Regions from separate parts of the Crenobacter cavernae genome, predicted to be linked through region 2. Evidence: riboswitches for the same ligand, from Rfam matches in the RefSeq annotation. Region 2 holds a riboswitch; the other holds the start of a gene.
What was found. Region 2 has a riboswitch for glycine ahead of gcvT (glycine cleavage system aminomethyltransferase GcvT). Riboswitches for the same ligand answer to the same signal wherever they lie in the genome.

Region 1: it holds a riboswitch for glycine, as region 2 does, so the genes downstream of both, DWG20_RS08610 (amino acid permease) here and gcvT (glycine cleavage system aminomethyltransferase GcvT) in region 2, are expected to answer to the same signal.

The regions. Positions count from the first base shown of each region.
Region 1 is NZ_CP031337.1:1,776,879-1,780,966, forward strand. Features, by position in the region: gene gcvH (glycine cleavage system protein GcvH) at 1-229, opposite strand, end outside; glycine riboswitch at 478-566, opposite strand; glycine riboswitch at 950-1,038, shown strand; gene DWG20_RS08610 (amino acid permease) at 1,416-2,813, shown strand; gene betA (choline dehydrogenase) at 2,977-4,088, opposite strand, start outside.
Region 2 is NZ_CP031337.1:1,969,770-1,973,857, reverse strand. Features, by position in the region: gene gcvP (aminomethyl-transferring glycine dehydrogenase) at 1-695, opposite strand, end outside; gene gcvH (glycine cleavage system protein GcvH) at 760-1,146, opposite strand; gene gcvT (glycine cleavage system aminomethyltransferase GcvT) at 1,215-2,306, opposite strand; glycine riboswitch at 2,338-2,441, opposite strand; glycine riboswitch at 2,456-2,558, opposite strand; gene gluQRS (tRNA glutamyl-Q(34) synthetase GluQRS) at 2,677-3,594, opposite strand; gene fdxA (ferredoxin FdxA) at 3,664-3,993, shown strand.

The DNA of each region.
Region 1 (4,088 bases), 190 kb from region 2:
CCTCGACGATGGTGCCGGCGACCGGGATCTTGATCTCGCCGGCGGCCTTCACCGATTCGATCGTCGCCGCCTCGTCGCCGGCGGCGAAACGCTCGCCGACCTTCGGCAGCTGCACGAATACGATGTCGCCGAGCTGTTCCTGCGCGAAGCCGGTGATGCCGACGGTCGCGGTGCCGTCAGCCTCGCTGCGCAGCCATTCGTGGGATTCGGTGAATTTGATGTCGCTCATGTCTCTCTCCTGACGGGTGAAGTGCGGATGAATCCGACGTCACGGTCAAGAAGACGGAGCGGGCGAATGCGGGGAAGGGCATCCGGAACGCGGGCGCGCACTTGACTTGACGTCGGTTGGCGCCCCCTCTGTCCGTTTGCCTGAGAGATTACGGTGACGGGGTGAGACCCATCGCCTTCCTTCGGCGAGGCGACCGGGCCTGGCGTGTCCACGATGGACGGCCTCGGTGCCTTCTCTCCAGAGAGCTCGTCGACGCGGCAGTCCTTTTGCCTGAGAGTTTCTGGGGCGATACCCCTTCGGCGCCGCCATTCAAGGCGATCTCTCCCGCTGCGTCACATAAGCTGATTGGCAATTTAATTAATCGGTTTTTGAATGTCAACCGGCCAAGTCGTAAAAAATCGGGGCCCGAAAGAAATATAAAAATCGCGCAGAGGGTAAATGATTAAGGGTTTTACCGGGGACGGAAACGCCCGTCAGGCGGGGATTTCGGCGGGGTGTGAAAAAAGGGCGACATAATGATTCGGCGAAAAGACAAGGGGGAACCCGCGTGTTTGAAAACGGCTATTGCGGTGCAATAACGGTGATGACGAGAAAATATTCAGTCGCGGCGTGGGAAACTGGATTTTGAAACGCTTGTTTTTGCTGCGAAGCACAAAATAAAGACGGTGCCGGCGCCGATTGACGCGAACGCACGTCGCTTCCTAGAGTGCGATCAGCCTAGCGAACGCAGCGGGAGAGATCGCCTTGAATGGCGGCGCCGAAGGGGTATCGCCCCAGAAACTCTCAGGCAAAAGGACCGTTGCGTTGATGGGCACTCTGGAGAGTAGGCCGCGGGACGTCGTCGCACAACCCGTAGGCCTCGCCGAAGGAAAGGCGCCGACGAGAGTCGGCGCCGTCAATCTCTCAGGCAAACGGACAGAGGGGGCATGCGCATCGGCCAGGGCCTGCCGTCGACCGACTGCAGGAACCCGGCCGGTCTCGGCCGCCGTCCGGCGGCGTCTCGCCCCCGTCTGAGGAGTCTTGCCATGAACACGTCACGCTAGCGCACTCCATCAGGTCGCGCCGGCCCACAAGGCCACCCGACCTTTCATCCGGCCCGCTCATCCGGCGGTCCGGTCCGTGCATCTTCTGGAGAAAGCCCCCGACAGCGTCCCCGACAGAGGGCTGCCCCGGGGTGGGAGAAATCATGCAGCAAACACCGCAACAAGAAACCTTACACCGCGGCCTCGAAGAGAGGCACATCAACCTGATGGCGCTCGGCGCCGCGATCGGCGTCGGCCTGTTCCTCGGCTCGGCCAAGGCGATCAAGCTCGCCGGCCCGGCGATCATGATCTCGTACGCGCTCGGCGGCTTCGCCATCTTCCTGATCATGCGCGCGCTCGGCGAGATGGCGATCCATAACCCGGTCGCCGGCTCGTTCAGCCGCTACGCTAAGGACTATATTGGCCCGCTGACCGGCTATCTGACCGGCTGGACCTACTGGTTCATGTGGATCGTCACCTGCATGGCCGAGATCACCGCGGTCGGCGTCTATATGGGGATGTGGTACCCGGACGTGCCGCCGTGGATCTGGGCGCTGTCGGCGCTGGTGATCATGGGCTCGGTCAACTTCATCGCGGTCAAGGCCTACGGTGAGTTCGAGTTCTGGTTCGCGCTGATCAAGATCGTCACCATCGTGCTGATGATCGTGTCGGGCGGCGGGATGATCTTCTTCGGACTCGCCAACGACGGGCAAGCGCTGGGCATCGCCAACCTGTTCAGCCACGGCGGCTTCATGCCCAAGGGCTTCGAAGGCGTGCTGATGGCGCTGCCGATGGTGATGTTCGCCTATCTGGGCGTAGAGATGATCGGCCTGACCGCCGGCGAAGCGAAGAACCCGAAGAAAACGCTCGCGCGCGCGGTCGACTCGGTATTCTGGCGGATTTTGATTTTCTATATCGGCGCGCTGTTCGTGATCCTGTCGATCTATCCGTGGAACGAGATCGGCGCCAAGGGCAGCCCGTTCGTGATGACCTTCGAGAAGATGGGCATCCCGGCCGCCGCCGGCCTGATCAACTTCGTCGTGCTGACCGCGGCGCTGTCGTCGTGCAACAGCGGCATCTTCAGCACCGGCCGCATGCTGTTCAATCTGTCCGAACAGTCTCAGGCGCATCCGCTGTTCGCGAAGCTCGGCAAAAACGGCGTGCCGAACGCCGCGGTGCTGGTGTCGTGCGTGCTGCTCTTGATCGGCGTCGCGCTCAACTACGTCGCGCCGGAAGAGGTGTTCACCTGGTTCACCGCCATCGCGACCTTCGGCGCGATCTGGACCTGGGCGGTCATCCTGTTGGCGCAGATGAACTTCCGCAAGACGCTGAGCGCCGCCGAGCTGGCCGAGCTGCCGAGCAAGATGCCTCTCTTCCCGTACGGCTCGTATATCGCGCTGGCCTTCCTCGCGCTTGTGATCGGCGTGATGACCTACTTCCCGGACACCCGCGTCGCGCTGATCGTCGGCCCGGGCTGGCTCGTACTGCTGATCGCGGTCTACTACGGCACGGGCATGCACCGCAAGACGGCCGAGCCGCGCCTGCAGACCGAGAGCCGCTGAGTCGCTCCCATCTTCACACATGCAACACGCAGCCCCGCCGTTCAGGCGGGGCTTTTTCGTGGCCGGGCGTTCGAGCCTCGACGTTGGCCGAGGCCGCGCCGGCGCCATTGGGGTCGGGGCCGGACGCAAAAAAGCCGGGCTTGCGCCCGGCCATCTCGCGGCCTCAGGCCGCGACCTTGCGCCGGGGCGAGTGGCTGCGCTGCTGCGTCTCCCAGTTCGCGGCCAGGCCGACCGGCGCGTCGGACGGCAGCAGCGGCGGCCTGCCGCGCACCAGGTCGGCGGCGCGCTCGGCCAACATGATGGTCGGCGCGTTCAGGTTGCCGTTCGGCTCGGTCGGGAACACCGACGAGTCGATCACGCGCAGCCCGGCTATGCCGCGTACGCGCAGTTCCGAATCGACCACCGCCATGTCGTCCTCGCCCATGCGGCACGAGCCGCACGGGTGCATGGTGCTTTCCATGTTGGCGCGCACGAAGGCGTCGATCTCGTCGTCGGTCTGAACCTGAGGCCCCGGCGCCAGCTCGACGCCGCGGTAGCGGTCCATCGCCGGCTGGCCGATGATCTCGCGCGTCAGCCGCACACAGCGGCGGAAGCCCTCGCGATCCTCCTCGCTCTCTAGATAGTTGAAGCGGATCTCGGGATGGACGTAGGGGTCGGCCGACAGCGCGCGCACGTGGCCGCGGCTCTTGGGCTTGTTCGGCCCGGTCAGCACCATGAAGCCGTGGCCCTTGAACGGCTTGTCGCCATCGTAGCGCATCGCCGCGGGCAGGAAGTGGAACTGGATGTCCGGCCAGCGCAGGCCGACCTCAGAGCGGATGAAGCCGCCCGCCTCGAAGTGGTTGCTGGCGCCCAGGCCGTCCTTGAACAGCAGCCAGCGCAGGCCGATCATCATCTTGCCGAACAGCCCCATCTTGCCGTTCAGCGTGACCGGCTCCTTGCATTCGTACTGGATGTAGATTTCCGAGTGGTCCTGCAGGTTCTCGCCGACGCCGGGCAGGTCGTGCTTGACGGCGATGCCGGCCTTCTTGAGCACCTCGGCCGGGCCGATGCCCGAGCGCTGCAACAGGTGCGGCGAGCCGATCGGGCCGGACGACACCAGCACCTCGCGCCGGCAGCGCACGGTATGGGTGACGCCGCCCTGGTCGTAGACGACGCCGACCGCGCGCTTGCCTTCCAGGATGATCTGCCGCGTCATCGCGTGGGTGACGACGGTCAGGTTCGGCCGCCGCATCGCCGGGCGCAGATAGGCGTTGGCGGTGGACCAGCGCACGCCGT
Region 2 (4,088 bases):
ACCGCCCCGATGTGCGGGGTCAGGTCGATCAGCTCGCCGGTTTCGCCCGGGTACTGGAACAGCGCGCCGAAGTAGTCGCCGTTGCCGGCTTCTTCCGGGTGGCCCTGCACGAGTTCGTAGCCGAAGTATTCGGCGCGGGTCTTGAGCACGTCGAGCGTCTGCGGCAGCACGCGCTCATCGACGAAGAAGACATTGCCCTTCACCTTGGACACGCGGCGCGCGAGCGCCATGCCCTCGGCGGCGGCGGTCGCCTCGTCGAGCAGCGACGCGTTCGCCAGCTCCAGCCCGGTGAAGTCGGTCACCATCTGCTGGTAGTTCAAGAGCGCCTCGAGGCGGCCCTGCGCGATCTCGGCCTGGTACGGCGTGTACGCGGTGTACCAGCCCGGGTTCTCGAGCACGTTGCGCAGGATGACGGTCGGCGTCAGCGTCGGGTAGTAGCCGAGGCCGATGAACGACTTGTTGACGGTGTTCTTGCTCGCGACGGCCTTGAGGCTCGCGAGCGCCTCGGCTTCCGGCACGGCGTCCGGCAGCGCGAGCTTCTTGCCGAAGCGGATGTCGGCGGGGACGGTCTGGTCGATCAGTTCGGCCATCGACGCGACGTTAAGCTCGGCCAACATCGCGCGGGTGTCGGCGGCGTCGATGCCGATGTGGCGGGAGACGAATTCGTTGCGGTTGAACAGTTGGGTGAGCGACATGATTCTTCTACCGTTTTTCGCGGGACAAAAAAGCCCTGCACATGGCAGGGCTGATACGGCTGACTTAGGCGCCGACTTCTTGCGCGTACGCGTCGGCGGTCATCAGACCGTCGAGGTCGGCGGCGTCGCTCGGCTTGACCTTGAAGAACCAGGCTTCACCGTACGGGTCGCTGTTGGCCAGCTCCGGGTTGGCCTCGAGCGCGGCATTCACTTCGACGATTTCGCCGGCGATCGGCGCATACACGTCGGACGCGGCCTTCACCGACTCGACGACGCCGGCCTGTTCGCCTTCGGCGTAGGTCCTGCCGGCCTGCGGCAGTTCGACGAACACCACGTCGCCCAGCAGTTCCTGGGCGTGGTCGGTGATGCCTACGGTCACGGTGCCGTCGGCTTCCAGGCGCAGCCACTCGTGGCTGGCTACGTATTTGAGGTCGGCCGGGATTTGGCTCATGAGTTGTTCTCCTGTCGATTCAATTCGGTGTCCCACGCGGGGGCGGCAGTCGCCCAGCATGGGCTATTTTATTCGAATACGCGTTTGCCGTTGCGCACGAAGGGCAGTTTCACCACGCGCGCGCCGACGAGCTGGCCGCGGATGTCGACCTGTGCGGCGTCGGCCGTGGCGGCCGGCACGCGGGCGATCGCGACCGAGAATTTCAGCGTCGGCGAGAAGGTGCCGCTGGTGATCACGCCGTCGCCCGCTTCGGTTGCGACCTTCATGCCTTCGCGCAGCACGCCCTTGCCCTCGAGCACCAGGCCGACCTGCTTCATCGCGATGCCGGCGGCCTTCTCTGCTTCGAGCGCCTTGCGGCCGATGAAGTCGCGCTCTTCGGGCGCCCACGCGACGGTCCAGCCCATGCCGGCTTGCAGCGGGCTGACGGTCTCGTCCATATCGTGGCCGTAGAGGTTCATGCCGGCCTCCAGGCGCAGCGTGTCGCGTGCGCCAAGTCCGCACGGCACGACGCCGGCCTCGGCCAACCTTTTAAAGAAGGCCGGTGCGTCTGCGGCCGGCAGCATGACTTCGAGGCCGTCTTCACCGGTATAGCCGGTGCGCGCGACGAACCAGTCGCCGAACGGCAGCGCCGAAAACGGCTTGAGCGCGGTCACCGCGTCGGCCCAGTCGGGCGGCAGCACCGACAGCGCCTTGGAAATGGCATTCGGGCCCTGCACCGCGATCATCGCGAGTTCGTCGCGCACGGTGAGCACGACGTCGCGGCCTTCGGATTGCTGCTGCATCCACGCGAGGTCCTTGTCGCGGGTGGCGGCGTTGACCACCATGCGGAAGCCCCAGGCGGTGCGGTAGGTGATCAGGTCGTCGATGACGCCGCCCTGCTCGTTGAGCATGGCCGAATAGAGCGCCTTGTTGGCTTCCCTGAGGCGGGCGACGTCGTTAGCCAAGAGATGACGCAGCCAGGGTTCGGCGTCGGAGCCTGTGATGTCGAGCACGACCATGTGCGAGACGTCGAACATCCCCGCGTCGGCGCGCACCGCTTCGTGCTCTTTCAGCTGCGAGCCGTAGTGGATGGGCATGTCCCAGCCGGCGAAATCGACCATCTTGGCGGAAAATTCGCGGTGGGTGGCGTTGAGGGGAGTGCGTTGGATGGCGACGGTCATGGGTGTCCTCGAGGTGTTCAAAACCTGAAAAACACACCCCTCTGTCCCGTCACCTGAGATTTTCCGGACCGTTTATAACGGTGCCGTTAGCCCCTTCGGTGGGCGCTCGAAGCGCCGCTCTCCAGAGTTGATGGGCAAGCGACGCCTGCCCGACACATGCAGTCCTTTTGCCTGAGCGATTGCGGGTGCGCTTGCGCCTTCGGCGGCAGCGGGAGTCTGGGGAAGACCGCTGCTCTCTCCTGCATGATGCTGCGATTATCGACGGCGGCCGCGACGCTTGGCAAGGCTGGAAAACCAGCGGCGAGCCTTTCCAAGGGTAAGCCCTAGAGGGGGAACCTTAAGTCCCGACCTTGGCCAAGGCTTCGGACCTTCAGGCAACGGTCACCGGCCCGGCGCCGACGCGCGCCAGGTCCCAGTTCGCGCGCGCCCAGTCCCAGAGCTCGGCCAACGTTGCGCAGCCGGCGGGCGGCGCGTGCTTGAGGCGGGCGAGCGCCTGGCGCAATTCGGCGGCGGCGTGGTCCGCGGTTATCGCCGGCGCGAGCGTCTGCTTCGAGAGCTTCTCGCCGGCGGCGTTGACCATCACCGGCAGGTGGCAGTAGGCGGGCGTAGGCACATCGAGTGTGCGCTGCAGCACGATCTGGCGCGGCGTCGACACCAGCAAATCGGCGCCGCGCACCACGTGGGTGACGCCCTGCAACGCATCGTCGACGACGACCGCAAGCTGGTAGGCCCAGAAACCGTCGGCGCGCAGCAGCACGAAGTCGCCGACGTCGCTCGCGACGTCCTGGCGGATCTCGCCCTGCAAGGCATCCGTGAAAGCGACCTCGCCGCAGGGCACCCTCAGCCGCCAGGCGCGCGCCTTGCCGCCCGCCGGCAGGCCGGGCCGGCAGGTGCCGGCATAGACGAAACCCTCGACACCTCGCCGGGCGATTTCGGCCAGCTGCTTGCGCGTGCAGGCGCAAGGGTAGGCGCTGCCCGCGGCAATGAGCGCATCGAGCGCATCGCGGTAGTAATGATGACGGCGGCTCTGGTATTCAACTTCGCCGTCCCACTCGAAACCGAACGCCTCCAGCGTATGCAGGATGGACGCTGCCGCGCCGGGCGTCTCGCGCGGCGGGTCGAGATCCTCCATCCTGAGCAGCCACTCGCCGCCGCGCCCGCGCGCCTCGAGGTAGCTGCCGACGGCGGTGGTCAGCGATCCGGCGTGCAACAGCCCGGTCGGGCTGGGGGCGAAACGGCCGCGGTAGCGATGGGCGGGACAAGATGCCTTGTCTAGACTGAAGAACATACGAGAGAAGCTTGGCTAGAATGCCGAGCAGTGGCGTCGATCATTCTGAAAGTAAAGAGGACAGAAGCAATGGCCTACGTTGTAACCGAAGCCTGCATCAAGTGCAAATACACCGATTGCGTCGAGGTCTGCCCGGTGGACTGCTTCTATGAGGGGCCGAACTTCCTGGTGATCCACCCGGACGAGTGCATCGACTGCACGCTGTGCGTCGCCGAATGCCCGGCCGAGGCGATTTTCGCCGAGGAAGACGTGCCGGCCGACCAACAGGCGTTCATCGCGCTGAACGCCGACCTCGCCAAGATCTGGCCGGTGATCGTGACGCGGAAAGACCCGCTGCCCGATCACGAAGACTGGATCTCGGTGAAAGACAAGCTGCAATACCTGGAAAAGGATGCTTGATTCGTTCCGGCGGTCACCATCGGTGATCGCGCTTCGCGCGAGGACATAGGGCCGACGCCGGCCGGCGCTGCGCGGCGTCCCGCCGCCTAAGCCGC